2 regions of the uncultured Oscillibacter sp. genome follow, and region 2 is predicted to be linked to the other one. Evidence: predicted binding sites of a transcription regulator. Region 2 holds the regulator's gene; the other holds the start of a gene.
What was found. Region 2 encodes HrcA, which represses chaperone genes, less so after heat shock. Its sites were predicted from a motif close to TGTTAGCACTCNNNNNNNNNGAGTGCTAACA; they were not measured.

Region 1: the regulator HrcA is predicted to act here: its motif matches at 11,200-11,230, upstream of Q1M04_RS04085 (Hsp20/alpha crystallin family protein).

What each region holds. Positions count from the first base shown of each region.
Region 1 covers NZ_CATMPS010000004.1:64,583-79,479, forward strand. The annotation lists gene Q1M04_RS04030 (S9 family peptidase) at 1-470, opposite strand, end outside; gene Q1M04_RS04035 (dicarboxylate/amino acid:cation symporter) at 482-1,720, opposite strand; gene Q1M04_RS04040 (PLP-dependent aspartate aminotransferase family protein) at 1,818-3,017, opposite strand; gene Q1M04_RS04045 (branched-chain amino acid transport system II carrier protein) at 3,060-4,355, opposite strand; gene Q1M04_RS04050 (LysR family transcriptional regulator) at 4,657-5,571, shown strand; gene Q1M04_RS04055 (PLP-dependent aspartate aminotransferase family protein) at 5,693-6,904, shown strand; gene Q1M04_RS04060 (2-oxoacid:acceptor oxidoreductase family protein) at 6,920-7,498, shown strand; gene Q1M04_RS04065 (4Fe-4S binding protein) at 7,495-7,803, shown strand; gene porA (pyruvate ferredoxin oxidoreductase) at 7,821-8,999, shown strand; gene Q1M04_RS04075 (thiamine pyrophosphate-dependent enzyme) at 9,016-9,948, shown strand; gene Q1M04_RS04080 (CorA family divalent cation transporter) at 10,179-11,090, opposite strand; gene Q1M04_RS04085 (Hsp20/alpha crystallin family protein) at 11,325-11,771, shown strand; gene asnB (asparagine synthase (glutamine-hydrolyzing)) at 11,836-13,665, opposite strand; gene purF (amidophosphoribosyltransferase) at 13,771-14,897, opposite strand, start outside.
Region 2 covers NZ_CATMPS010000042.1:8,107-23,003, forward strand. The annotation lists gene groL (chaperonin GroEL) at 1-1,180, opposite strand, end outside; gene Q1M04_RS14410 (co-chaperone GroES) at 1,227-1,511, opposite strand; gene Q1M04_RS14415 (DUF6514 family protein) at 1,669-1,893, opposite strand; gene Q1M04_RS14420 (toprim domain-containing protein) at 1,989-2,594, opposite strand; gene holA (DNA polymerase III subunit delta) at 2,599-3,654, opposite strand; gene Q1M04_RS14430 (DNA internalization-related competence protein ComEC/Rec2) at 3,647-5,911, opposite strand; gene Q1M04_RS14435 (putative glycoside hydrolase) at 6,001-7,065, opposite strand; gene rpiB (ribose 5-phosphate isomerase B) at 7,120-7,557, opposite strand; gene Q1M04_RS14445 (histidinol-phosphatase HisJ family protein) at 7,658-8,470, opposite strand; gene dnaJ (molecular chaperone DnaJ) at 8,479-9,615, opposite strand; gene dnaK (molecular chaperone DnaK) at 9,776-11,611, opposite strand; gene grpE (nucleotide exchange factor GrpE) at 11,659-12,243, opposite strand; gene hrcA (heat-inducible transcriptional repressor HrcA) at 12,240-13,286, opposite strand; gene Q1M04_RS14470 (Crp/Fnr family transcriptional regulator) at 13,657-14,310, shown strand; gene Q1M04_RS14475 (PaaI family thioesterase) at 14,355-14,765, shown strand.

The DNA.
Region 1 (14,897 bases), on a different contig from region 2:
ATCTTGGGAATCCGTCCGATATCACAGGGCATCAGCAGCACGGCGGCTCGTATCTCCGGCCTCCTGGCGCTCAACTGGGCGCACACAAAACCTCCCAGACTGTGACCCGCCGCATAGATCTGCGTTTTGTCGATTCCATAGAGCGTGTCGTTCAAAAGATAGTCCAGCGCCCAATCCGCATCCTCTAAATCATGGGAAAGGGAGTAGTCTCCATCGCTGCCCCAGCTTCCGCTGTAATGAAAGATCAGCACGTGGAAGCCCATCCGGCGAAGATACTGCGCCAGATCCATATTTTTTTCGCATCCTGGAATGCCGTGCAAAAGCAAAACCGTGGGATGGAGGCCCCTTCCCCCGGCTGTATAAAGCACGGAGAGCAGCCTCCCCCGGCGTCCTGGAATCAGAATACCATGACAGTCCGGCCTGCGGTCGTCTGTGTTATTAAATGCTTCTGCGCAATGAATGTCATCCATAAAAAACCTCCTTAGCCGCGTTTAGTCGCTTTGTACCAGTCCTTTCCATAGAGCGCCCGCGTCACCAGCATGGAAGCGACCGTGTCCCCGCAGGAGTTGATGAGCGTGCAGCCCGCGTCAAAAAGCTGCGTCATCATCAGCAGCACCGGCAATACCACCGGAGGAAAGCCAAAGCCGGAGATTACCATGGTTTCCATAGCCGCGCCGCCCCCAGGGACGGAGGATACCGCGACAGAGCCCGCGACAGCGATCACCACGGCGAAGGCGTAGTCGCCAAGCCCTCTTAACGGCCGGTTGAACAGGGCGCAGCAGAGCGCGATCTCATAAATCGTGGCGACACAGGCGCCGTCCATATGGCAGGTCGCACCTATAGGAACCACAACCGAACTGATCTCCCGGGGGACTCCCAGCTTGTCGCAAGCGTCCAGCTGGAGAGGTAGGGCGGCCGCAGAGGACCGGGTGCCGAGGGCGGTAAGCGCCGGCGTGAGGATGTTTTTGAAGTAGTTTTTCACTCCCCAGGTCCCCGCCGCCAGGAACGCATACAGCGCCATGAAAACGAAGAAATAGAAGAATGCCGCAGGGTAGTAGATCAGGAGTCCCCGCGCATAGCTGGCCAAAAGCTCCGGTCCGTAAGTGCCCGTGAGATTGGCGAAGTAAGCCATCAGCCCGATGGGAGCCAGCTTCATTAGCAACTCCACCATCTTATAGAACACGAGAGATAGATTGCTCAGCCACTCGGCCACGGGGCGGCCCTTCTCCCCCAGCAGGGAAACCGTGATTCCAAAGAAGACCGTGAAGACGATCAGGGCCAGAATGTGGGACCGGGATATCACCAGCGGGAAATCACCGACGGTAAAGGTGTTGACGATCTGCTCGCCGACACTTGAGGACGCCGCGGATTCCTCCAGGACAGCCTCTCCCATCTGGATGGACGTGTCCACGCCGAAGATTCCGGTGACCGTGAACATATAGATTCCCGCAATGGCGGCGGTGACGGCGAAAATCAGGATCGTCAAGGTCAGCAGCTTCCCAACCCGCTTGGTGTCGGTGACCGTCGCGATGGAGCTGGAAATGGAGAAGAAAATCAGGGGCACCAGCAGGACGAACAGCAGGTTCAGCCACATCTGCCCGATGGGATAGAGGAACGCAGCCCGTTCCCCCATCAAAATCCCCAGGAGAGCGCCCAGAATCACGAACCCGATCAAGATCAGAGGCTCCCGATAGGACGAGGTTTTTTGAACCGTACGCATTCATACGCTCCTTTCTAATCAAAAGTCATGGAGCCATGGGAAGAGGGGCCGGAGGCGATCCGCTCCGGCCCCTCTTCAATTCCCACGTGGCGGGAGCTCAGAGCTTTTCCAGCGCCTGCTCAAAGTCCGCCAGGAGGTCGACCGCTTCCTCCAGCCCGGCGGAAAGCCGGATCTGCCCCATGGTAATGCCGATCTCCGCCAGCTCCTGGGGGCTGAGGTCCCGATGGGAGGCCCGGGGCGGATACGTGAGAGTCGTGCCCACGCCCGCCAGGGTGGGGACGAAGCGCACGATCTGCAGGTTCTTGATCAGGCGGTCCACCTCCGCCTGTCCGCCCTTGAAGTTCACGCACAGCATCCCGCCATAGCCGTTCCCCTCAAACTGGCTGTCCGCCCAGTCCTTGCAGGGCGAAGAGTCCAGGCCTGGATAGTAAACCTTCTCCACCTTGGGATGCTTCTCGAAAAACTTCGCCAGAGCCAGAGCATTCTCGGACATCTTCCGCACCCGCAGGGGCAGGGTCCGAAGGCTCCGGGCCAGCAGCCAGGACTCCGTGGCTCCCAGATTGGAGCCGTAAAGGCCCAGATAGAAATTGATCTTCTTGATTAGCTTCTCGCTGCCCAGCACGGCGCCGCCCACGATGTCGTCGTGGCCCCCCAGATACTTGGTGGCGCTGTAGAGCACCAGGTCCGCCCCGAACTTCAGGGGCTTTGCGATGATGGAGGTGGCAAAGGTATTATCGATGAACAGCAGGGCGCCGTTGGCGTGGGCCACATCCGCCAGGTACCGCATGTCCGGCACGGACATCAAGGGGTTTGCGATGGTTTCCCCGTAGATCAGGGTGGTGTTGGGCCGGATATAGTTGGCGGCATCCTGGGTGTTGAAATCGATGAAGGTTGTCTCCACCCCCCAGCGCTTCAGCTCATACTTGAGGAAGTAAAAGCTCTCGCCGTAAATGATGGGAGAGGCCACAATGTGGTCGCCGGGTTTCACCACCGCCAGAATGGAGGTCGTGATGGCCGCCATGCCGGAGGCAAAGACCAGGCCCTTCTCCGCGCCGTCGCCGGCGGCCAGGATCATGGAGGCCGCGTCGGCGTTGGGGTTGCCCAGGCGGAAGTAGGCGTAGCCGGGGGCGCCCTCGTCGCAGATTTTATCGATGGGGTCGATGGAGTCGAAAATATACGCCGAGGAGAGATAGACCGGGAAGGTCTCGGGAACCGTCAGCGCCTTGTTCAGCTCATAGCAGAGCTCCCCGTTGCCGGTATGGATGTACTTGGTCGTGTCAGACTTTTGAAGCGTCATCACAATTCCTCCTATATTTTTAATCGCTGCCGCAAAGCATCCTCACGCATTTTTTCCCTTGGAATTTCCAATGAGCAGTCCCGCGACAAAGCCCACCGCCGCCGGGATAATCCAGCCAAAGCCATACCCGTACAGGGGGATCTTGTTCAAAACCGCGTCCAGCGCCCCGATGTGGACCCCGTACTCGGCGGGCAGGTCCAAAAAGGCGTAAGCCACCGTGCACCAGACCGCGCCCTTGAAGGCTCCGTCGTTGGGGATCTTCGTCTCAAAAATGCCCAGAATCATCAGCACCAGGGCGATGGGATAGGTGAAGGAAAACCAGGCCCCCGTGAGCTTGACGATGGTATCCAGGCCGAAGCTGGCCACGATGGTGGTGACCACCGGGACGATGATGACCAAGACCTTATAGGGCACCTTCCCGTGGAACGCCTCGGTGAAGAAGTCCGCCACGGCGGTGATCTGGCCAATGGCCGTGGTCAGGCAGGCCAGGATCACGGAGAGGCACAGGCCGTATATGGCGATCTGTCCGCCGCTGGAGCGGATGACATTCAGCAGCAGATCGGCGTTGCCGATGGAGTCCGCGCTGTACTCCCCGCTGACGCAGGCCCCCATAAAGAACAGTCCGCCGTAAACCACCGCCAAACAGACGGTGGCAATGATGCCCGCGCCAAAGTTGACCTTCTTGAGAGAGGCGCCGTCATACCCTTTTTCGCGAATCGTGCAGAAGAACAGCGAGGCCATCAGGAAGGACACCAGCACGTCGCCGGTGCTGTAGCCGCCCAGGAAGCTGTTCAAAAACGCATTGTCCACCGTGGGGCTGCTGGGGGTCCCGATAGGACTCACAAAGCCCTTGATCACGAGAATGAACAGGATCACGGTCATGACCGGGGTCAGGATCTTGCCCACCTTTTCCAGGGCGGTCCCGCAGTCCTTCGCGAAGAAAAACGCGATCAGGAAGTAAATCACCACCGAGGCTAGGTAGGGCGCGCCGCTCCACAGGCCCTGGAGTCCCATCTCAATGCCCACGGCGGCGGTTCGGGGGATGGAGACACAACAGCAGAGGATCATGATCATCCCGATGAAGATGTTGTAGAAATTCTTATGTACGTGGTCCGAGATCCTCTGCACCGAGCCGCAGTGCCCCAGAATGATGATGGCTAGGACCGGCAGGCCCACGCCGGAGGCAATCATTCCGATCATGCCGCCGCTCCATGCGGCGCCGCTCTGCAGGCCCAGCATGGGCGGAAAGATCAGGTTCCCCGCCCCGAAGTAGGTGGCAAACAGTGCCAGGCCGATGAAGAGCACGTCTGTCGCTTTGATCTGTTTCTGATTCTCCATGTCCATTCCCTCCGTTGTTCAAAATTTCCTTGCTCATGCAAATTCCTATAAAAATGATTGGTTTATGCCTTTATTATAAGCGCATTCTGTTAAAACTGTCCAATATCCGGTTTTTATGTCCTGTCATATTTTTTATTTATGGATACCCGCAAAGTACGGGAACCATCCGGCACTTTCACTAAAATTCCGTCTAATTCCTATGTAAAAAGTAGGTTTTCAGAAAATCATTGAAAAACGCTGTAAATCCAATAGTAACCGATGTATATTGGAGACAGAAATTCATTGAGAGAGGACGATGACGATGACACTGCTGCAGCTTCGCTATATCTCCGAGGTGGCAAAACAGGGCTCCTTTTGCAAGGCCGCCCAAAACCTCTACGTCTCCCAGCCCGGCGTCAGCAAAATGGTGGCCGCTCTGGAAAAGGAGCTGGGCATCACGATTTTCGTCCGCTCGGCCTCCGGCATCACACTGACGGCGGAGGGAAAGCGCCTACTGGACGCCGGAAACCGTCTTTTGCGGGACGCGGACCACATTGCCAATCAGTTCAGCCAGATCTCTCCTGTCCGCCCGGAGTCCTTCTGCGTCAGCAGCCTGCATTACAGCTTCGTGGTGGACGCGTTCACAGAGCTGCTGCGCCGCGCCGAAAGTCCAAGTCAGCACTATAAAATAAAAATATGCCAGAGCTCCGACGTGCTCCAGCATGTCATGGACCTGGAAAGCGAGGTCGGCGTGCTCTCCGCCGGGGAGCACAACCGGGATTACCTCACCCGGGTGCTGGAGCGGAGCGGCCTGGAGTTTCACCGCCTGATCCGCTCCAACATCTGCGCCTTTCTCCATGAGAGCCACCCGCTGGCGGAAAAAGCCGCCCTGACCTTCTCGGATCTGGCTCCCTATCCCTGCATCATGTATGAGTTGGATATGGATTCCCCTTCGATTCTGCATGAGCAGTTCTCGATTTCCACCTTTTATCCCAAGCGCGTCGTGGTCGTCACGGGGCTGTATCAGTCCCTGGAGGTGATGGTCCGCTGCCAGGGCTATGACCTGGGGAATGGGATCATCTCCCCCGGGAACAAGCGGCAGGGTGTGGTCAAGCGTCCGGTGGAAGGGCTGGACGCACCCGTTTCCATCGGCTGGGTCAGCCGCCGGGGTCAGGCCCTCAGCGCTCCGGCGCTGGAATTTGTAAAGGAGCTGGATATCTATTGCCGGGATATATAAAATCTTTTGGTTATGACCTGCCATAACCACTTCGTATTTCCTCCCCATCAAAACCGTGTGCTATTCTGTTCCCGAAGGATCAAATCACCCAGGCACACATTTTTATAAGGAGGACGGCATTATGAGCCAAATGGTCATGAAGCATCCGGGGCTGAAGACCGCCGGACTGGGCTTCGACACGGCGGAGGTGCATGCGGGAGAACCGAGGGATCAATATGGCGCCCTGATCCCCCCGATCTACCAAACATCCACCTTCTACTTCGATTCTACCGACGACGCGGTGAAGGCCTGCGACGACTACGCCGAGAGCTTTGCCTACAGCCGCATCACCAACCCCTCCCAGGATTACCTGGAGCAGAAGCTGGCCGCCCTGGAGCACGGCAGGGGCGCGGTGGCCTATGCCTCCGGCATGGGAGCGGTGGCCGGCGCCCTGTTTGCCCTGCTGAAAACCGGGGACCACGCCATTTTCACCCGTGCGAAATATTCCGGGACCGAGGACATTACCACGGACTATCTGCCTCGTTTCGGCATTGAGCACGACTGCTTCGACGCGGCGGACCTGGCCCAGCTGGAGCCCCTGATCAAGCCCAATACCAAGGTCCTGTACCTGGAGTCTCCCGCCAACCCCACCATGGTGCTGGTGGATATCGCGGCGGCGGCTGAAATCGCTCACCGGCACGGCGTCAAGGTGGTGGTGGACAACACCTTCGCTACGCCGTATAACACAAACCCGCTGGACCTTGGGGCGGATGTGGTTGTCCACAGCCTGACGAAGTACATCGGCGGCCACGGAGACCTGCTGGCAGGCGCCGTGATCTCCAACGACGAGGCGTTCCTCCGGGAGTGCCGCCTGGGGACTCTGATGCACCTGGGCGCGGTCATTGCGCCCTTCACGGCGTTTCTGGTGTGCAGGGGCATGAAAACTCTGGGCGTTCGGATGCGGCAGTACAACGAGAACGCGCTGAAAATCGCCCGGTGGCTGGACGCCAACCCGAAAATTGAGATCGTCCGCTATCCTATGCTGGAGAGCAATCCCCAATATGACATTGCGAAAAAGCAAATGCGGGGCGGCAGCGGAATGATCAGCTTCGACGTGGCCGGAGGTCTGGAGGCCGGGAAGAAATTCATCAACAGCCTGAAGCTCTGCACCCTGGCGGTTTCCCTGGGTGATACGGAGACACTGGTGGAGCAGGCCGCCGCCATGACCCACACGATGATTCCCAAGGAGACTCGGGAGGCCGCCGGAATCACGGACGGCATGATCCGCATGTCTGTGGGCTTGGAGGACGCGGACGACATCATCGCCGACATGAAGCAGGCGCTGGGAGACTGAAAGGAGAGCGATCTTATGAGTGACAAAGTAGAAATCCGCTGGCACGGTCGCGGGGGCCAGGGCGCGAAGACCGCGTCCTTGCTGCTGGCGGACGCAGCGTTCAACACCGGCAAGTACGTGCAGGGGTTCCCGGAGTACGGCCCGGAGCGGATGGGCGCGCCTATCACGGCGTACAACCGCATCAGCTCGGAGCGGTCCACCGTCCACTCCAACATCTATGAGCCGGACTACGTCGTCGTGGTGGACGAGACCCTGCTCTCTGCCGTGGACGTGACGGCGGGATTGAAGAAGGAGGGCGCCATCGTCATCAACTCCGGCAAGAAGCCGGAGGAGCTCCGCCCCCTGCTGAAGGGCTACGAGGGCCGGGTCTGCACCATCGACGCGGGCAAGATCAGTGAAGAAGAGCTGGGCAAAAACTTCCCCAACACCCCCATGCTGGCCGCCATTGTGAAGGTCTCCGGCGTGGTGGACGCCGAGGAGTTCGTCAAGGACATGGAGGCGTCCTTTAAGCACAAGTTCGCCACGAAACCCCAGGTCATCGAGGGCAACATGCGGGCCCTGAAACGCTCTATGGAGGAGGTCAAGGAAGGATGAGCCATTTAGCGAAGGATATGACCCCTCAGGTCACATGGAAAGACATCACCCCCGGCGGCGCCATCTTCGAGGGCGGCACCTCCCAGGTGGTGGAGACCGGCGACTGGCGGACCATGAAGCCGGTTTTGGACTTCGACAAGTGCAAGCAGTGCCTGCTATGCGCCCCGGTGTGCCCGGATATGTCCATCCCGGTTAACAGCGAAGGCAAGCGGAAGGACTTCAACTACTTCTTCTGCAAGGGCTGCGGCATCTGCGCCAATGTCTGCCCCTTCGGGGCCATCACCATGGTCAAGGACGAAAAGTAAGGAGGGGCTAGGATAAAATGAGTATCAGAGAAAGACTGTCCGGCAACGAGGCCGTTGCCTATGCGATGAAGCAAATCAACCCCGACGTCATGGGCGCGTACCCCATCACGCCGAGCACCGAGATTCCTCAGTACTTCTCCGCCTATGTGGACAACGGCGAGGTGGATACCGACTTCATCGCCGTGGAGTCCGAGCACTCCGCCATGTCCACCTGCATCGGCGCCGAAGCCGCCGGCTGCCGCGCGATTTCCGCGACTTCCTCCTGCGGCCTGATCTACATGGCCGAGATGCTGTACGTGGCGGCCTCCGACCGCCTGCCCATCACCCTGGCCGTCTCCTGCCGCGCCCTCAGCGGCCCTATCAACATCAACAACGACCACTCCGACGCCATGGCGGTCCGGGACGCGGGCTGGCTGATGCTGTTTGCTGAGACGAACCAGGAGGCGTACGACAACTATCTCCAGGCCATGCGCATCGGCGAGGCCGTGTCCCTGCCGATTATGATCTGCCAGGACGGCTTCATTACCTCCCACGCCATTGAGAACATCGAGCTGGAGGACACGGCGGAAGTGCGGAAGTTCGTGGGCGAGTATAAGCCGCAGCATTACCTGCTGAACAAAGACGAGCCCATCGCCGTCGGTCCCTACAGCACGCCGGTTTATTACATGGAAACCAAGCGTTCCCAGGCTCAGGCCATGATGGACGCCAAGAAGGTCATCCAGGACGTGGCCAATGAGTTCGCCGCCTGGACGGGTCGGCAGTATGGGCTCATCGAGAAGTACGAGATGGACGACGCCGAGGAGGCGATTCTCATCATCGGCTCCTCCGCCGGCACCGCCCGGGAGGCCATCAAGCAGCTCCGGGCCCAGGGCAAGAAGGTGGGCATGATCAAGATCCGCTCCTTCCGCCCCTTCCCCGCCGAGGAGATCGCGGACGCGCTGAAAAACGTGAAAGCCTTCGCCGCCATGGACAAGGACGACAGCTTCAACGCCCACTGCGGCCCCATCTTCGCGGAAACCGCCGCCAGCCTCTATGCCAACGGGGTCTTCGGTCCCAAGGGCATCAGCTACATCTACGGCCTGGGCGGCCGGGACGTCCGTGTCGAGAGCATCCAGCACGTGTTCGCGGACCTGGAAAAGATCGTGGAGACCGGCGACGTGGGCGAGACCTACCGGTACCTGGACGTGCGCGAGTAAGGAGGGAACAGTCAAAATGGCCTATAATCTGAAAGAAAACGTCATGAAGGAAGACCGCTTCGCCGGCGGTCACAGAATGTGCGCGGGCTGCGGCTGCCCCATTGCCGTCCGCACGGTGCTGCGGGCCCTGGAACCGGAGGACCACGCGGTGGTCTGCTCCGCCACCTGCTGCCTGGAGGTCTCCTCCTTCATGTACCCCTATACGTCCTATAAGGACAGCTTCATTCACAACGCCTTTGAGAACGCCGCCGCCACCCTGAGCGGTGTGGAGACCGCCTATCACGCCATGAAGAAGCGGGGCAAGATCGACTCGACATACAAGTTCATCGCCTTCGGCGGCGACGGCGGTACCTATGACATCGGGTTCCAGAGCCTCAGCGGCGCGATGGAGCGTGGGCACGACATGGTGTATGTCTGCTACGACAACGAGGCGTACATGAACACCGGCATTCAGCGGAGTTCTTCTACTCCCCATTTTGCCGACACCACCACGACCCCCGTTGGCAAGGTAGTTCCCGGCAAGCCCCAGCAGAAGAAGAACCTGACGAAGATCATGGTGGCGCATGGGATTCCCTATGTGGCCCAGACCACCTTCATCGGGAACTTCAAGGACATCACGGAGAAGGCTCACAAGGCGATCTACACCCCCGGCGCGGCCTTCATGAACGTGATGGCTCCCTGCCCGAGAGGCTGGCGGTATCCCAGCGAGAAGCTGATGGAGATCACGAAGCTGGCGGTGGAGACCTGCGTATGGCCCCTCTATGAGGTCATCGAGGGCAAGTACATCCTCAGCTACAAGCCCAAGAACAAGCTGCCCGTCACCGAGTACCTGAAGGCTCAGGGCCGCTTTGCTCACATGTTCAAGCCCGGCAACGAGTGGATGATCGAGGAAGTCCAGAAGGAAGTCGACAAGAACTGGGAGGACCTCCTGAAGCTCTGCGAGCTGTAGGACTTTCGCTTACCTGCCATAACTCTCCAACGTCAAGGGAGGCCGTCATTGGACGGCCTCCCTTGACGTTCTTTTTGTCTCAACATGGACCCTCGCGCAGAAGCTGAATGTTCCCTATCTTCATTCGGAAATAATACATTTGATTTGAGCCGTTTTGCTCACCGCCGCAAACGGCGGCAACCGCAAAACATGGCACCTATTACTTCCGACCTTTTCGTTCGGAAGTAATATTACCAAAATCGTTTCTTCTTCATAATCCACAAGCAGAGGAACACGATCAGCGCACTGCCAATGATGACTGCCGGGTATCCATATTTCCATGTCAGCTCCGGCATTCCGGTGAAATTCATCCCGTACCACCCGGCTACCAGGGACAGGGGAAGGAAAATCGTAGTCACGATGGTGAGAATCTTCATGATCCGATTCTGGCGGATGTCGATTTCCGCCTGGAACAGCTCCCGCAGCTGCAGGCCGTATTCCCGGAGCAGCTGGGCCTCGCTGTTCAGGCGCCCGATCCGCTTCTCCGCCATGTGGAACATGCGAAGTTCGCTTTCACTGAAGTACCCGTTTTCATTTTCCTGAAACTCGCAGATCATGTCGTCCAGCTGGGTGTAATATCGTATCCAGCCGGTGATCTCCTTCCGCAGGGCCGTCATCTTTGGATTGAACTCTGTCATCTCGCCGGACAGGACCTGATCCTCCAGCTGCTCCAGACGGTCTCCGATACCTTGGAGATGGTGCAGATCCTTGGCGATCAGCAGCTCTATAAATTCATAAAAAAATCCGCCGATCCCGTTTTTCCGATGGGCGTTCTCTTTCCGGAGGTGCTGCACGGCGGAGCGGGCCGTCCCGGTATCGTCGCACAGCACCACCCATCCGGGGGTCAGAAGATAGCCGAAGGCGATGGGAGCGCCGTCCCTCGTGTACCTGGGGGTTACAATCGTCCCGCACAGGCAGTTGTGCCGGGCTTCCGCTTTGCATACATGAGCGTCCCGCGCGGAGGGCGTGTGGCAAAGAACACGCTCCAGACCGGGGATGGAGACGCCACGCTCCAGCTCCTCTGACGTCAGCAGAACGAGAACGTCCCCCTCCGTTTCCCTCTCCAGCGGAGCCAAGGCCGCGCTGATATTGTACCGATTCATAAGACCGCCTCCTGTATCATGATACCGCCATTGTATCGCGTCCATCTGAAAAAGTACACTAAAATATAAAATCGCATATTTTGTGAACAAAAATCCGATAGTTTGTTAACGTTAGCACTCTCCTATTGACAGCGCTAATTCGGTGGAGTATAACAGAGTCGTTCAAAAGAGGAACGCCCAAAGGGCCTCCTCAACAGGGCATTTGAATGAGGTATATGAATGGAGGAATGACTTATGATGCCCAGTATTTTTGGTGAGAACCTGTTCGACGATTTCTTTGGCCGTGACTTCAACCTGTTCCCGGTGCTGGCGGGCCACGATCCCCTGTATGGGAAGCACGCCAAGAACCTGATGAAGACCGACGTGCGGGAGACGGACAACTCCTATGAGCTGGACATCGACCTGCCCGGCTTCAAGAAGGACGAGGTCAGCGTGGATTTGAAGGACGGCTATCTGACCATCAGCGCCGCCAAGGGCCTGGATAAGGACGAATCGGACAAGGCGGGCCGGTATATCCGTCAGGAGCGGTACGCCGGCACCTGCAGCCGCAGCTTCTATGTGGGCGAGGGTGTGGAGCCCAAGGATGTGTCCGCCAAGTTTGAAGACGGTATCTTGAAGCTCTCTCTGCCGAAGATGGAGCAGAAGCAGCTGCCCGAGTCCACCTCGATCGCCATCGAATGACAAAACCGCGCAAAGGCGCCCCGGAATCAGAAGGTTCCGGGGCGCCTTTTGTCAATGCGACCGGTTACAGCAGCCGGACCTGATAGGCCCGCAGCCAGTGATCCATCTGCAAAAAGTAAGCGATCGTCTGAGGCCGCCTCATCAGCTGGCCGTACCAGGGCCAGGGGCTCTCGCAGGTCAAAAGATTCTCCAGCGCCTCCCGGCGGACCACGGCGAAAAGAGGCGAATTTCCGTCGTCCAGCAGCCGGCGCAGCCTCTGGGCGACTGTCTCCAGATAGATGGGATGAACGGTTTTTGGATAGGGGCTCTTTTTCCGGCGGAGCACGGATTCCGGCAGCCAGCCCGCCGCCGCGGACCGGAGCAGGCCCTTCTCCTGTCCTCCAAGCTCCCGAAGCGCGGGCGGCACATTGTACAAATACTCCGCAATCCGCCAGTCGCAGAACGGCACGCGGACCTCCAGTGCGCTCCACATGCTCATGCGGTCCTTCCGGTCCAGAAGCGTCTGCATAAACCAGCCCATGTTCAGCCGCGTGAGCCGCCGGACTCGCTTCTGCTCCGGCGTATCGTCATCCAGGCAGTCCGTCTCCGCCAGCGTCTTCTGCCAGTGCTGCCGGACAAACTCATCGACGTCCATTTTTTTCGCATACTCCGGCGTCAGGAAGGACGCCCGCCAGGCCGTGGACTGCGCCCAGGGGAAGCCGTTCTCCGCCCGGACCGCCGGGTCCCGGAACCAGGGATAGCCTCCGAAAATCTCGTCGGCGCACTCTCCGGAGAGGGCTACCGTCACATTCCCGCGCACCTCTCGACAGAACAGTAGCAGCGACGAATCCACATCCGCCATTCCCGGCAGGTCCCGGGCCTCTGCGGCGTCATCCAGGGCCGCGGCCACCTGGACGGGATCCAGCACTACATTGGTATGCAGAGTGTCTAAATCGTCCGCCATGGCTTTGATGTAAGGCCCATCGGCGGAGGGCTGGAATTTTCCAGCGGTGAAATAGCGGTCATTTTCCCGGTAATCCACCGAAAAGGTCCTCAGCCGCTCCCCGCGCTCTCCCAGGGTCTCCGCCGCCACGGCGGAAATGACGCTGGAATCCAATCCGCCGGAGAGGAAGGTCCCGACAGGCACATCACTGACCAGCTGCCTCCGAATGGCGTCCCGGACCAGGTCCCGAACATGGGCCACGGTGTCCGCCTCGCTTTCCAGATGAGGCCGGGCGGTGAGCCTCCAATAGCTCCACAGCCGCAGGCCCTCCCGGCCAAAGACGCCGCACTGTCCCGGCAGCAATTCCCGCACATTCCGGAAAACACCCTGCCCCGGCGTCCGGCCCGGGCCAATCAGCAGAAGCTCCGCCACACCCTCCGCATCCACCTTCGGCGGAATATCCGGGTGCCGAAGAAGGGCTTTGATCTCCGAAGCGAACACCAAGGTCCCCTCCGCCGTCAGCGAGTAGAACAGAGGCTTTACCCCCATCCGATCCCGAGCCAAAAACAATGTTTCCCCGTCCCATGCCGCAAAGGCGAAAATGCCGTTCAAGCGGTCCACGCACGCAGGCCCCCACTCCATGTAGGCTTTCAGCAGCACCTCCGTGTCCGAGTGGCCGGTGAAGTCCCAGCCGACGGCGGAGAGCTCCCGCCGCAGCTCTGGCGTGTTGTACAGCTCCCCGTTGTAAACCAGCGTGCAGGTCCGGCCCGCCCGGCGGACGGTCATGGGCTGGCGGCCGTTCTCCGGGTCTACCACGCATAGCCGGGTATGGGCCAGGGCCGCCTGCGGGCTCAAGTAGATCCCATCTTCATCCGGCCCCCGTCTCCGCAGGGCGGACTGCATTTCCAGCAATATTTTCTCCCGCTCCCGCAGGTCCTTTTCAAAGTCGATCATTCCAGCGATTCCGCACATATGTTGTCCCTCCTGAAAAAATGGGGGCCCGCGAACCATCGCGAGCCCCTTTGCTCTGTACAATCTATGCGGAGAGACAGCGAAACGTTCCCAGAATCGCTTTCCTCAGGATTCCCCTCCCCGCTCCGAGAGCTTCCGCTCAAACCGGTCCTTCCTGGTATCGGTGGGAACGGCGGTGGGATAGCGCCCGGTAAAACAGGCGTCACAGCAGCAGGCCCGTCCCGTAAGCCGCTCCAGAGCGGAAACAGGCAGATAGCCCAGCGTATCCACGCCGATCATCCCGGCGATTTCCTCCGCGCTGTGCCGGCAGGCGATCAGATTTTCCCGGGAGTCGATGTCCGTCCCATAGTAGCAGGGGTTCAGAAAGGGCGGCGCGGAGACGCGCAGGTGGATTTCGCGTGCCCCTGCCTCCCGGAGAAGGGCGGCAATCCGCCCGCTGGTGGTCCCCCGGACGATGGAGTCGTCCACCAGCACCACCCGCTTCCCTGAGACCGTCTCCCTTATGGCGCTGAGCTTCAGCCGCACCTGGTCCAGGCGGTGCTCCTGACCGGGGGCGATGAAGGTCCGGCCGATATACTTGTTCTTAATCAGTCCGATGCCGTAAGGGATGCCGGACGCCTGGCTGTAACCCAGGGCGGCGTCCAGGCCGGAGTCCGGCACGCCTGCCACCACGTCTGCCTCCATCGGATGTTCCTTTGCCAGGATCGCCCCCGCCCGCAGCCGGGCGGCATGAACGGATATGCCGTCTATGATCGAATCTGGACGGGCGAAATAGATGTACTCAAAAATGCAGGGCGCGGGCCGGCATCTGCCGCAGTGCTCCCGGCGGGAGGTCAGACGGCCATCCTGGAAAATCAGGATTTCTCCCGGCTCCAGGTCCCGGACAAACGCCGCTCCCACGGCGGACAGGGCGCAGCTCTCCGAGGCGGCCACATAGGTTCCGTCCGGCATTTGACCATAGCACAGGGGGCGGAAGCCGTGGGGGTCCCGGGCGCAGATCAGCTTCTGAGGGGACATGAGCACCAGGGAATAGGCTCCCTCCAGGCGGTTCATGGCCCGGCTGAGAGCCTCCTCGATGGAAGGCGCGGACAGGCGCTCCTTGGTGACAATATAGGCAATCGTCTCCGTGTCGCTGGTGGTGTGGAAGATGGCGCCGGACAGCTCCAGCTCATCCCGGAGGGCGGCGGCGTTGCTGAGATTGCCGTTATGGGCAATGGCCATGTGGCCTTTTT
Region 2 (14,897 bases):
TGCGGAGCTTCTTTTCCTTCATCTCGGTTTCGGTGGCCGCGCCCACCTTGATGACGGCTACGCCGCCGGCCAGCTTGGCCAGGCGCTCCTGGAGCTTTTCCTTGTCGTAGTCGCTGGTGGTGTTGGCAATCTGGGAGCGGATCTGGGCAACCCGGTCCTTGATGGCCTGGGAGTCCCCGGCGCCGTCCACGATGGTGGTGTTCTCCTTGGTCACCTTCACCTGGCGGGCACGGCCCAGCAGGGAGATGTCGGCGGTCTTGAGCTCCAGGCCCACTTCCTCGCTGACCACGGTGCCGCCGGTGAGGACGGCGATGTCCTGGAGCATCTCCTTGCGGCGGTCGCCGAAGCCGGGGGCCTTGACGCAGACCACGTTGAGGGTGCCCCGGAGGCGGTTGACGATGAGGGTGCTCAGGGCCTCGCCCTCCACGTCCTCGGCGATGATGAGGAGCTTCTTGCCGGACTGGACCAGCTGCTCCAGCAGGGGCAGGATGTCGGAAATGACGGAGATTTTCTTATCGGTAATCAGGATATAGGCATCGTCCACCACGGCTTCCATCTTCTCCATGTCGGTGGCCATATAGGGGGTGATATAGCCCCGGTCGAACTGCATGCCCTCGACCACCTCGCTGTAGGTTTCGGCGGTCTTGGATTCCTCGATGGTGATGACGCCGTCGGCGGAGACTTTTTCCATGGCGTCGGCAATCAGCTTGCCGATTTCCTCGTCGCCGGAGGAGACCGCGCCCACCCGGGCGATGTCCTTGGAGCCGTCCACGGTCTTGGCCTGGGCCTTGACCTCGGCCACGGCGGCCTCCACGGCCTTGGCCATACCCTTTTTGACCACGATGGGGTTGGCCCCGGCGGCCAGGTTCTTCAGGCCCTCGCCGATCATGGCCTGGGCCAGGAGGGTGGCGGTGGTGGTGCCGTCGCCGGCCACGTCGTTGGTTTTGGTGGAGACTTCCTTCACCAGCTGGGCGCCCATGTTCTCAAAGGGATCGTCCAGCTCGATTTCCTTGGCGATGGTCACGCCGTCGTTGGTGATGAGGGGCGCGCCGTATTTCTTGTCCAGAACCACGTTCCGGCCCTTGGGGCCCAGGGTGATTTTTACGGTATCGGCCAGGGTGTTGACGCCGGTTTCCAGGGCCTTGCGGGCGTCCTCGCCGCGCTTGATGAGCTTAGACATAATAAATCGTTACCTCCCGATTTTTCAAATCAATTGATGTTTGTGCTTAGTCGACAATCGCCAGAATGTCGTTCTGCCGGACCACCGTGTACTCCACGTCCTCCAGCTTCACCTTGGTTCCGGCGTACTGGCTGGTGATCACCTTGTCTCCGGGCTTTACGGTCATGGTGACTTCCTTGCCCTCCACGGTGCCGCCGGGGCCCACGGAGATGACCTCGGCCACGGAGGGCTTCTCCTTCGCGGAGCCGGTGAGGATGATGCCGCCCTTGGTGGTCTCCTCGGTCTCCACCATTTTCAGGATGACACGGTCTGCAAGCGGGGTGAGTTTCATATCAGGTTCCTCCTTAAAATATTAAAAATTAAAAAACGTAATCACTGTTAGCACTCAAATACCTGGAGTGCTAACAGTGATTATCATAGTACAGCCGCCCCCATTTGTAAAGGGGGTTTTTCGCAAAAGTTATGAAGAATTTGTAAATGTTGCCCTCTTATTCCAGCAGCCAGTCGTCCACCACATCCCGCAGGCCCACCGGCGTTACGGTGCCCCGGACCAGCGCCTCCGCCAAATCCTGGACCTTCTGCCGGGAGGGGCTGAGATCCCTCACCGACGCCTCTTCTCCCTCCAGCTCAATCTGGACGCCGAAATTCCCGGCCTCCTCCAGCAGATAATAACGCGCCTGTGACGACAGGCATGGGACCTCTCCTACCAGCATCTTGCGCAATCCGCTCCCTCCTCCGGCCCGCGCCTCTTCCAAGCGCCGCGGGCGTTTTCTGCTTCCAGCATAACACAGGCATCCCGTAAAGCCTGTCAAACTTTGTCGAAGCCCGGCTCTTCCGCAAGAAGCGCCTCCAGCTCCTCCCGGCCGAACAGGAGATTCAAAGCTTCCAGCATGCCGTTGGCCGTGAGGTGCTCCGGCAGGTCCAAACGCTTCAAAAGCAGGCGGCGCTTTTCCGCGCTGCCCTCTCCCCCGCTGAGACCCAGGGCGACCAAGTCCGCCTTGGTGACGGCCTCCCGCCGCTCCGGGGGCGGCCTGTCCTCAAACGTGGCCCCGCAGCGGCGCAGCGCCTCCAGCAGCACCGTGGGGGACATGCCCTCCACGCCTAATTTCCCCTCCTTGCCGCCCCGGCGCTTCCGGCGCTCCTTGCCCTTCACGTCGGGGATGTAGGCCTGCTTCACCCGGTCCCTGGGCAGGGCCCCCTTCAGATAATTCCGCAGGAGGAAGCCCGCCCCGTCGCTGTCCGTCAGGATGATGAGGCCCCGCTTCTCCGCCAGGCGGCGGAGAAAGGCCAGCTTCTCCTTGTCGTTGAACACGGCGAACCCGCCCAAGGTGACCACCGTGGCGTCCACCACCTGAGAGACGGTATTCTTGTCGTAGCGGCCCTCCACCACAATGACTTCCCGGACGCGCTCCATTTCCTCAGCTCCTCTCCGCCGCCAGCCAAACCAGCAGCAGCTTCAATTCCCCGGCGCTGTCCACGCCCCGCTCGCTCTTCATCCGGCGGTCCAGCTCCTGGCACCTCCGCACCGCCTGGGCGCACCACTGCGCCGTGGTCCTCCGGGCGGCGTTCAAGAGGAGCTTGGCGGGGTAGTCGGACTTCATGCCCCACAGCTCCATCAGCCAATAGCGGTCCCTGCCGCTGTCCAGGGCCAGCCGGGCGGTCCAGATGCGCCGGAGCTGGCTCCCAAGGGCCGCCAGGATCATGATGGGCTCCGTCTGCATTTTCAACAGGTCCCCCAGGATGGAGGCCGCCTGGTCATAGCGCCCCTGGAGCACCGCATCGGACAGCTTAAAGACCTCCGCCGACAGCACCGGGTCCGCCACGGCGTCGATGTCCGCCTGGGTGACGGTTTTGCCCTTGGCGTAGGCGGCAATCTTCTCAATCTCCGGCACCAGGCCCGTCATCAGGGCGCCGCAGGTGAAGATCAGGTACTCCGCCGCAGCCCGGTCGATCTCCTTTCCCAGGGCCTTGAAGCGCCGGGAAATCCAAGGGATCAGGTCCGCGCTGGAGGCGGCCGGGAACTCCACCGCCTCCACATAGGACTCCAAGGCCTTGCAGAGCTTTTTCATGGTCCGGTTGGGCTTGTACTCCAGGGTGTCGTAAACAAAGACGATGCAGCCGTAAGGCGGCAGATCCTCCAGCAGGGCGATGAGCTTTTCCCGCTGGTCCTCCCCCAGCTTGAAGAGGTCCCAGTCCGTCACCACCGTCAAGGTCCGCTCCGCCATCATGGGCATGGCCTCCGCCGTCTCCGTCAGAACCTGGGCCGTCAGGTCCTTCCCCTCCAGGGCGTGGTAGTTGAAGGTCTCAAAGCCCGGCGGCACCAGCTTCTTCCGCAGCTCCCCCAGGTAGTACTCCCGGAGGTAGCTCTCCTCGCCATAGAAAACGTAGGCGGCGCCGATGGTCCCGGCGGAGAGGTCCTCCTTGAATTTTTGCAGGGCCGCTCCCTTCCGGGGGGCCTTCTTTTTTTCAGCCATGGCTTTCCTCCTGGTTCCAAGAGAGATGGATGGTCCCGTGCAGGTCCGTCCGGTAGACGCCGCAGCCCTGCCGGGCCAGACGGAGCAGGGTCTCCTCCGTGGGGTGTCCGTAGGAGTTGGACCCCACGCTGATACAGGCCGTCTCCGGCCTTACGGCGTCCAGCAGCGCCTGGGACGTGGCGTATTTGGAGCCGTGGTGCCCCGCCACCAGGGCCTCAATGTCCGGCAAATCGAACGTCTCCAGCAGCTTTTTCTCCGTGGCGGCGTCCATGTCGCCGGTGATGAGAAGGTCATTCTCCCCGGCGGAGGCCAGGACGGACAGGCCCCGCTCGTTGTCCCCGGCGTCCCCCACAGGCGGGTAGACCGTCAGCGTGCCCCGGCCGAAGTCCAGGCGCTCCTCCGCCGTAATAAACCGGACGGCGGCGCCGTGCGCTCCGGCGGCGGAGAGGACCGCCTCTTGGGGCCCCGCGTCGTCCTCCCCCTCGGGAAGCAGCAGCGTGTCCACATCCAGCCGGTCCAGAAGGCCCGTCACACCGGACACATGATCCTTGTCATAGTGGGTGAGGAGCAGGTAATCCAGGCGTTCGCAGCCCATGGCCGCCAGCTGCCGGGCGGCGGCCGCGCCGGGGTCCTTCCAGCTGTTGGCGCTGCCGCAGTCCACCAGGGCGAAGGTCCCTTCGGAGGCCAGCACCACGCTCTGCCCCTGGCCCACGTCCAAAACCAGGGCGTCCAGGTCGCTCCCATACCGGGCCGCCCCCAGCCGGAGGGTCAAAGCCAGGGTCAGCGCCGCCAGAGCGGAGGCCAGAACGTACTTCCTCCTCCCCGTTCGCCGGGCCAGATACGCGGCGGCGAAGAGGCAGTAGGCGTACACAATCCAGTATTTCAAATAGGGGGTCGCGGTATAGACGGCGTGGCAGGGAATCCTCGAAAGCAGCCCGGCGGTCAGGAGGATGTACTCCGCCGCCAGCCGGGCCGGGAGAGCCAGCAGCGCTCCCAGGGGCGGGTAGAAAAAGCTGACAAACACCGACAACAGCCCGAAGCTGAAGGCCCAGGCAGCCGCCCAGAGGCAGAGGGCGCTGCTCAAAGGGGCAATCAGCACCAAAGCGCCAAAGTAGTACGCCGTCAGCGGCACGGTAAACACCATGGCTCCCATAGAGGCGGAAAAGGCGAGGGCCAGGAAGCGGAAGATCCGTCCCCAGGTTTTCCCCCGTTTCTTCTCCCCAACCAGGCCCTTGCGGAGCCTCGGCGTCAGCCAGAGGATGCCCGCCATGGCGGCGAAGGACAGCTGCAAGCTGACGGAGGCGGCGGCAAAGGGATTCGCCAGCAGGATCAAAAACAGGGCCGCCAGCAGGGACGTGGGCCCGTCGCTCTCCCGGCGGGCCAGGATGGCCAGCAGGGGCAGGGACAGCATGACGCAGGCCCGGAGCACCGAGGGGCTTCCACCGGTGAGGGCGGCGTAAAACGCCAGCAGCGGGATGCCCAGCAGGGCCTGGAGCTTCCGGCTTTGCAGCAGGAAGCCCGCCAGGGCCATGAAAAAGCCGCAGTGCATACCGGACACCGCCAGAATGTGGTTCAGCCCCGCCTCGGCGAGGGCCGTGTAGGCCTTCTCCGAGATCCCGCCCCGATCTCCGGTCAAAACGGCCGTCAGGAATCCGGCGGCGTCCCCGGGGAAAAGGACCTGGATACGCTCCCTCATGGCCCGGCCCATCCGGGCGGGAAGCCAGCGGGGACTGTTCCGGGTCCCCTCCCCGGCCTCCAGGTTCCCCCGGGCATAGGCCAGGAGAAAAACGCCTTTGGAGGTGAAGGCGGTAATATCTTCATCCCAGACGCGGGCGGCGTCGTTGAACCTGGCCTGTCCGGCCACGGTCTGGCCGGGCGCCAGGTCCAGCAGCTCCTCCCCGGCGTAGAGCACCGCCTTGCCGGGGACGCCCTCCACGCGGACCTCCGCCCGGGCGCCGAAATCCGTTTCCTCGGCGTAGCCGCAGAGGGTGGCGGTGAAGTCCGACCTCCGCCCCGCCATTTCCTGGGCGGGCCTTTGGACCTGGCGGGCGTAGAGCCAGCTCCAGCCCAGGCCCAGAGCCAGGGCGGCGCAGAGGATCACGCCCCGCCGCCGCCATTCCCAGGGCAGGAGCTTCGACAAGAAGCCCAGCGCCAGCGCCAACCCGGCGCCCGCCAGTATCCAGCCGCCCCGGAGAACATACTGGGCCAGAAACACGCCCAAGGAAAAGCTCCCGGAAAACACCGCCAGCCGCCTCATGGCCCACCCTCCTCTGTCTCTTTCTCTAAGCCAAAAACTCCCGGAGGGGTTTCCCTCCGGGAGCCGTTCTCTTTTTACAGGGTGCTTCGTTACTCCGCCAGGATCAGGCGGCTGCCCGTCAGCGCGGGACTGTCCGCCGTCAGCTCCGGGACGAATTCCGTCTTGCCCTCCGCCCCCGCCGCCTGGGCGACCAGATTGGAAAGGGTCTCCGCCTTCTCCGGCGTGGTGACGGCGTAGACGCGGTCCACCCGGCTCACCAGGCGGTTCAGGTCCAGCCCGGCCACTGTGTCGGGACCCTCGGCGATGACGGCCTCCGGCACCTCCACGGACAGGAGAATGTCATAGGCCTCCAGGGCCGTGTCCAGATCGCTGAGGAGCAGGTCCAGATTATTGGCCAGGGGCACGTCGGTGTTGTAATGAATCTTATTGATTTTCCCCACGGTGGGATAGCTGAAATCCGTCAGCAGCAGCTCATCAAAGCCCAGCTCCGCGATCTCCTTCGCCAGGGCGCAGACGTACTCCCGGGTCCCGGGCTTGGCGGGGTCCAGCCAGAGGCTGTTGTTCCCGTCGTAGAAGATATAGCCGCCGGTGTTTTTCAAGCCCCGGCCCTCCACGTCGGCGTTGGCCGCCTTGAAGTCCTGGAGACAGGCCACGCTGGCGATGGTGTGCAGCCCCTCCTGGGCCGTAACCGCGGCCAGGGCGGCGGCGGTGTCCATCTCGGTTTCCACCGCGCCGGAAACGGCGTTGGCCGCGTTGAAGTAAACCGTGCCGTTGGAGGTCTTCAGGCGGACGGCCACGGCGTTGGTCCCCGCGGGCTTCTCCGTCTCCTGCCACAGGGCCTGTGTCAGCGCCTGGGCCGGAAGGGAAAAGGCCGCCGTCTCCTTGGGGCCCTGATCCTCCGGCTCCTGGACCACCACGTCCACGTCGGGTTGGTTCTCCGGGGCCTCGCCCTCCCCGTCCGGCGGGGGGGCCTTCTCCTCCGTCTGCCAGGGCAGGCGGATTTGGCGGCTGCCGTCGGCGCCATAGACCAGGAACTGCTGCAAATAGATGACGCTGGCGGCCACCGCGATCACCAGCACCAGCAGAATTGCCAGCAAAATTTTCCACTTGGGCCCCCGCCCCCGGTAGCTGCTGTAGCCCTTGGTTCCCACCATGCGCGTCACCTCTTTTCAGGAGCGGCGCTCCCGTCGTTTTTTATTGGGGGAAGCTCAGCCCTCCAGGGCCATCATCTTCTCCACCCGGCGGGCATGGCGGCCCCCCTCAAACTCGGTGGAAAGGAAGACCTCCACCATCCGCTCGGCCATGTTGGGCCCGGTGAAGCCCGCGCCGATGGCCATCATATTGGCGTCGTTGTGCCGGCGGGTCATCTCCGCCTGGAGGCAGTCGGCGCAGTGGGCGCAGCGGACGCCCTTCACTTTGTTGGCGGTGATGGAGATGCCGATACCGGTGGTGCAGATCACAATGCCCCGGTCGCAGCTCCCCTCCGCCACGGCCCGGGCGGCGGCGGCTCCGAAGTCGGGGTAGTCGCAGCTTTCCTTGGAGTGGCAGCCAAAGTCCTCGATCTCATGGCCCAGCCCCTCCAGGACCTTGATGACATGCTGCTTCAAATCATAGCCGCCGTGGTCACAGCCCAGCGCGATCTTCATGGTAGTATTCCCCCGTGCATTCAAATTTTGTGGCTTATATTGTACTCCAGATTTTCCAAAAAATCAATATTATTTTCGACCGTAAATTTGTTCTTTTCCGTTACAATGCGTGTCGGATGGGCTTCCGCCCCTCAAAGGTGCAAAAGCTCTCAAAGCCGCAGTCCCGCAAAAGCGCCTGCCGCTCCCGGACGGCGCAGCCCACAAATTTGGCGGAGTGGGCGTCGGTGCCCAGGGTGACGATGGGGTCCGCCGCCATATCCTCATACAGCCGCAGCCACATCCCGTCCGGCAGGGGCATACCGCCCCGGTTGGTGTTCAGCTCAAGGCCAATTTCCTTCCGCTTCAAAATAGAGAAGATATCCGTGATCTCCCCGCCAAAGCGCTCCATGCTCAGATTCCAGCCCCGATTCTCGTTGAGATAGCGCAGGGGCAGCGTCAGATGGCCCAGCACGTCGAACTTCCCCCACTCTGCCATGGCCTTCACCTGGCCCAGGTAGTCGGCAATGCCGTCATAGGCCTCCTCCTCTGTCTTGGGGTCGAAATAGTAGAGGTCCAATCCCTGATAGCGCTTTGAGAGCATGTGGACAGAGCCGATCACAAAATCGAAAGGCGGCGCGTCCGCCAGCAGCTTCTCCGTATGGGTGAAGTTCCAGCAGGCGTCTCCCAGCTCGATGCCCAGGCGCAGCTTGATCCGCTCCCCCATGGCGGCTTGAGCCGCTTCAAATTCCGCCGTCAGGGCGGACCAGTCATAGGGCCCCCGAAGGTCCGTGCTGGCCCAGACGATGGGCTCCACATGGTCGGTGAAGCAAAGCTCGTTCAGCCCCGCCTCGACGGCGGCCTCCGCCAGAGCGGTCATGGAATCCCTGCCGTCCGGAGAAATCCGGGAGTGGACATGGTAATCCGCCAGATACATGGTTTGGCTCACCTCTTTTTCTTGCCCTTGCCGAAGAAGCCCTTCCGCTCCTCGTAGTTCTCGTCGCCCATGGTCTCGGCGAATTTCCGCAGGGCCTCTTTCTGTTCTTTCGTCAAATTCCGGGGAGTCTCGATGTAGACGGTGACGTACTGGTCCCCCCGGCCCCGCCCGTTGATGGAGGGGATGCCCTTGCCCTTAAGGCGGAAGGTCGAGCCGCTTTGGGTCCCCTCGGGCAGGTCGTATTTCACCTTGCCGTCGATGGTGGGAATCTCCAGCTCCGCGCCTAAGACCGCCTGGGCGAAGGTGATGGGGGCCTCGCAGAGAACGGAGGTGCCCTCCCGGCGGAAAATCTCGTGGGGCCGGACGGTGATGGTGATGAGCAGGTCCCCGGCGGGGCCGCCGTTCTTCCCGGCGTTGCCCTGGCCCCGGATGGAGATGGTCTGCCCGTTGTCGATGCCCGCCGGGATGCTGGCCTGGATGGTCTTCCGCTTCCGCACGGCTCCCGCTCCCCGGCATTCCCTGCAGGGCTGGTGGATGATTTTCCCCTTGCCGCCGCAGCGGGAGCAGGGGGAGGAGGTGGCAAAGACCCCCATGGGCGTCTGCCGCCGGACCTGGACCGTGCCGGTGCCGTGGCAGTCCGGGCAAACCTCCGGGGTGGTGCCCTCGGCGCAGCCGCTGCCCTGGCATGCGCCGCAGGGCTCCAGCCGCTCCACGGTGACGGCCTTTTCACAGCCGAAGGCCGCCTCCTCAAAGCTGAGGATCAAGGACATGCGGAGGCTCTCCCCCCGCTGAGGGGCGTTGGGATTCGTCCGCCGCCCGCCGCCGAAGCCGCCGCCGAAAAAGCTGCCGAAAATGTCTCCCAGATCCCCGAAGTCGAAGCCTCCGTCAAAGCCGCCGCCCGCCCCGAAGTTGGGGTCCACACCGGCGTGGCCGAACTGGTCGTACCGGCTCCGTTTTTCCTTGTCCGAGAGAATTTCATAGGCCTCGTTGGCCTCCTTGAATTTTTCCTCGGCCTCCTTATTGTCCGGGTTCAAGTCCGGGTGGTACTTCCGGGCCAGCTTTTTGTACGCCTTTTTAATCTCGTCGTCCGACGCGCCCTTGGACACGCCCAGGACCTCGTAATAGTCTCGCTTTTGCTCAGCCATTCGTCGTTGCAAAGTCCGCCGGGCCCCGCCTCCGCCTAGCCGCGAAGGCCGCGCCCGCTTCCTTGCTCCTCCTCTCCGTCCCGGCCCCTCTGTGCCTCAGGCCGGGTAATTAACAGGGGGAAGCGGAGCCGCCTTTCAGCGGCCCCGCGTAATCCCAATTTTATTTCTTCTGCTCGTCGTCGTCCACGACCTTGTAGTCCGCGTCGTAGTACTGGCCCTCCTGGGCGGCTCCGGGATCTCCGCCGGGCTGGGCGCCCTGGGGATTGGCCTGCTGGTACAGCTTTTCGCTGACGGCGTAGAACGCCTGCTGGAGGGCCTCCGTATCCGCCTTGATGGCGGCGGTATCCTGGCCCTTCAAAGTCTCTTTCAGCTTGTCGAGGGCCCCCTGGACCTTGCCCTTGTCGTCGGCGGGGATTTTATCGCCCATGTCCGCCAGGGTCTTCTCGCACTGATAGACCATCTGGTCCGCCTGGTTCCGGGTCTCCACTTCCTCCTTGAGCTTCTTGTCCTGGGCGGCGTACTGCTCCGCCTCCTTGACCGCTTTTTCGATGTCGTCTTTGCTCATGTTGGAGGAGGAGGTGATGGTGATGTGCTGCTCCGTTCCGGTGCCCAGGTCTTTGGCGGAGACGTTCACGATTCCGTTGGCGTCGATGTCGAAGGTAACCTCAATCTGGGGCACGCCGCGGCGGGCCGGGGCGATGCCGTCCAGGTGGAAGCGGCCCAGGGACTTGTTGGCGGCGGCCATCTCCCGCTCACCCTGGAGGACGTTGACCTCCACGCTGGTCTGGTTGTCGGCGGCGGTGGAGAAGACCTGGCTCTTTTTCACGGGGATGGTGGTGTTCCGCTCGATGAGCTTGGTGCACACGCCGCCGTAAGTCTCGATGCCAAGAGACAGCGGGGTCACGTCCAGCAGCAAAAGGCCCTTCACGTCGCCGGTGAGGACGCCCGCCTGGAGCGCCGCGCCCATGGCCACGCATTCGTCGGGGTTGATGCCCTTGAAGGGGTCGGAGCCGGTGAAGCCCTTCACCGCGTCCTGGACGGCGGGAATGCGGCTGGAGCCGCCCACAAGCAAAACCTTGGAAAGGTCGGAGGGCTTGAGGCCCGCGTCGCTCATGGCCTGGCGCACGGGGCCCATGGTGGCGTCCACCAGGTGGGCGGTGAGCTCGTTGAACTTCGCCCGGGACAGGGTGATGTCCAGGTGCTTGGGGCCGCTGGCGTCGGCGGTGATATAGGGCAGGTTGATGTTGGAGGTGGTGACGCCGGAGAGCTCGATTTTGGCCTTTTCGGCGGCCTCCTTGAGGCGCTGCATGGCAACCTTGTCATTGGAGAGGTCCACGCCGTCGCTGCGCTTGAACTCCGCCACCAGCCACTTCATGACGCACTCGTCGAAGTCGTCGCCGCCCAGGCGGTTGTTGCCCGCCGTGGCCAGGACCTCGATGACTCCGTCGTCGATGTCCAGGATGCTGACGTCGAAGGTGCCGCCGCCCAGGTCGTAAACCATGATCTTCTGGGTCTGCTCTTTGTCCACGCCGTAGGCCAGGGCCGCGGCGGTGGGCTCGTTGATAATGCGCTTGACGTCCAGGCCCGCGATTTTGCCCGCGTCCTTGGTGGCCTGGCGCTGGGAGTCGGTGAAGTAGGCGGGGACGGTGATGACCGCCTCGGTGACGGCGCCGCCCAGATAGGCCTCGGCGTCCGCCTTCAGCTTCTGGAGGATCATGGCGCTGATCTCCTGGGGGGTGTAGTTCTTCCCGTCAATGGCCACCTTGTGGTCGGAGCCCATCTCCCGCTTGATGGAGGAGATGGTCCGGTCCGGGTTGGTGATGGCTTGGCGCTTGGCCACCTGGCCCACCATGCGCTCGCCGGTCTTGGAAAAGGCGACGACGGAGGGGGTGGTCCGGTTTCCCTCGGCGTTGGCGATGACGACGGCCTCGCCGCCCTCCATCACCGCCACGCAGGAGTTGGTGGTCCCCAAATCGATACCGATTACTTTAGACATAATGACTGCCTCCTGAATTATATGAAAATGTTATTTTGAACGCGTTTTTAATTGGCGACCTGCACCACGGCGTGGCGGATCACCCTGTCTCCCAGGAGGAAGCCCGCCTGGAAGACCTGGGCCACTTCGTTTTCGCCCAGATTCTCGTCGTCAACGTGCATGACGGCCTCATGCCGCTCCGGGTCGAAGGGCCGGCCCTGGGCCTCGATCTCCGAGACGCCCAGCTTCTTCAAGAGTTCCCTGTACTGGGTGAAGATCATCTCCAGGCCCTTCTTGTGGGGGTCGTCCTCCCCGCCGGGGGCCGCCGCCGCCCGCTCCAAATTGTCGTACACCGCCAGGAATTCCCGGATGGTGTCCGCCTTGGCGTCCTGGTAGAGGGATTCCTTTTCCTTGGCGGTGCGCTTGCGGTAGTTTTCGTACTCCGCCGCCAGGCGGGTAAACTGGTCCTTGGTGGTTTCCAGCTGGCGGGCCGCCGCCTCCATCTGCTCCACCTGTTCCCTGGTGAAGGTGATTCCGCCCTTTTCCTTCTTCTTTTTGCCCTTGGGCGCCTTGCCGGCGGGTCCCTCCGTCTGGGACTCGGGGACTTTCTCCGCCGTCTCTTCCTCCAGGGGCTGCTTGTTCTCTTCCGTCATTTCGGTTCCTCCTTGGGGGGTAGTTCCTCCTGTTTTCCAAACAATCGCGTCAGCCCCTCGGCAAAGCCGGAGAGCCGTGCGGCCACCGCCGCGTAATCCATTCTTGTGGGGCCCACCACGCCGATGAGGCCCCGCATGTCGTCTCCGATATCATAGCTGGCCACCACCACGCTGGTGTCCCGCAGGACCTCCTTCACGTTCTCCGGGCCGATGAGGATCTCCATCTCCCGGTGCAGCGGCTGGGGAAGCTCCTCCTTGCTGTCCGCCAGGAAGCTCATCAGCTCGTGGGCCTTGTCGGCGTCCCGGAACTCCGGGAGCTTCAAAAGGCGGCTGGCTCCGGCGGTGACAATCTCCCGCCGGCCCGCCTCCTCCAGCGCGTCCGCCGCGAAGCCCACGGCCTGGGACAGCAGCAGGAAGAGCTGGGGGCTCACCTGGTCCGCCACGCTCATCAGATGCCGGCTCATGCCGCCGGGGTCCGTATTGGTGAAGTGGCTGTTCAAAAGGTTCGCCGCCGCGGGCAGGTCCGCCGGGTCCACCTTGAGCTGCATCCGAAGGAGCTGGCTTTTCACCTTGCTGTCGCTGGTCATCATCACCAGGATGCAGTTCCGCTCGTCCACCGCCAGCAGCTCGAAGTGCCGGACGGTGAGCTCGGTCTTCCGGCTGGCGGAAACATAGGCCGGGTAGCGCACCAGGGCGGACACCGCCCGGCCCGCCTGGGCCAGGAGCCGGTCCAGCTCCTCCATCTTTAGCTGGAGGGACTGGTTGATCTTCTCCGTCTCCGCCAGGGAGAGGCGCTGGGCCTCCATCAGCTCGTTGACGTACAGGCGGTAGCCCTTGGGGGAGGGCATCCGCCCCGCGGAGGTGTGGGGCTGCTCCAAATAGCCCATCTCCGTCAGGTCGGACAGCTCGTTTCGGATGGTGGCGGAGCTGACGCTGCCCCCCATCTCGGCGGCAATGGCCTTGGACCCCACCGGCTCGGCGGTGCGGACATAGTCCTCCACCACCACCTTCAGTATCTGCCGTTTCCGGTCCGAGAGCTCCACGCCGTCCTCCTCCTAATGCCCGCCGCCTGCCGGGGCGGGCCGTTTTTGATGCTTTAGCACTCCTTTTCCCGGAGTGCTAAAGCGAGTTTACCACCGGATGGATTTGTTGTCAATGGATGGATATAAACAAATTGTAAACAAACCGGGTCGAAAACGTAAATCCGGTTTCCAGGAACGCTTTTTCCCGTTTTTTCCTGAACCCGCGGCGCTTTTTCCGGACGGCCCTTCCCGCCTTTGAAAAACGGGCTTCGTAAAAAATACCGAAAGTTGCACTGGAAGGGCCGAGAGTAAAAAATTGTGCTTTACTTTTTAAGCAGAAGCTGGTATCATATTTTACTGTGTGGGATATGCAACTAAAGGGGATGAGCACATGCTTAGCGAACAGGAATTGGAAAAAAGTCCGCTGTTTCACGACATCAGCTATCAGGATTACCGAGAGATTTTGTCCTGTTTTCAGGCGATCCAGCGGTCCTTCCGGGCCGACGAGCTGATCTATGATTTCTCCTCCGACGCCGTGGGCGTGGTGGAACGGGGCCAGGCGTCCTTGATCCGCATTGACGAGGAGGGCGTGGCCACGGTGCTGGAGGACCTGGGCGTAGGAAGCGTCTTCGGCAAGACCCTGGCCTTCGCCGGGTCCACGGGAGACAGCCTGGAGGTGGTCTGCCGCCGCCCCTGCGACGTGGTGTTTATCGACTACGGCCATATTCTCAGCCGCTGCGGCCACGCCTGCCAGCGGCACAGCATCCTGGTTCAGAATATGCTCCAATTGATGGCGGACAAGGCCCAGGCCCTCTCCCGCCGGGTGGACGTGCTGTCCCGGCGGTCCATCCGGGAGAAGCTGCTGTGCTATTTCCGCCAGCTCTCCCAGCAGTCGGGAAGCCGGACCTTCACCCTCCCCTTTTCCCTCAGCACCCTGGCCGACTACATCGCCACGGACCGCAGCGCCATGATGCGGGAGCTGAAGCGCCTCCGGGAGGAAGGCAGCGTCCGCTCCGACGGGCGCCAGTTCACCATCCGGCAGTGAGGGGACGCCTCCCTCTATTTCAGCGCCGGAAAGGAGTCATTCCTATGGACTACGAGCAAATCCGCGCCTTTCGCAACGAGAAGAATCTCTTCGGCAGAAAACTGGGCATCTACGTGGAGGAGCTTGGCCCCGGTTACGCCCGGGCCACGAAAACCGTGACGGAGGAGGATTTGAACCCCCTTCAAGTTCCCCACGGCGGCGTTTACTTCGCCCTGGCGGACACGGCCTGCGGCTCCGCCATGGCGGCCTATGGGACCATGGCCGTTACCATCAGCTGCTCGTTCAGCTTCTTGAAAAGCGCCCAGGCGGGCGACAAGCTGACGGCGGAGGCCCGGGAGCTTCCGGGCGGGCGGAGCGTCTGCGTGCTGGAGGCCCGGGTCACAGGCGAGGGCGGAGCGCTCTTCGCCGTGGGCACCTTCACCTTCCGGCGGCTGGAAACGCGCATCGAGCCGTAACAAGATACGATAAAGAGGCTGTCTTTGGGGGTGCCTGATAAAGAATGACGCGCAAAACGCAAAACATTAGGCAGTCACCGCAAATTTGAGTTTTCGTAAAAATCAAAAAGGGCAAAAATGGAAACTGCATCA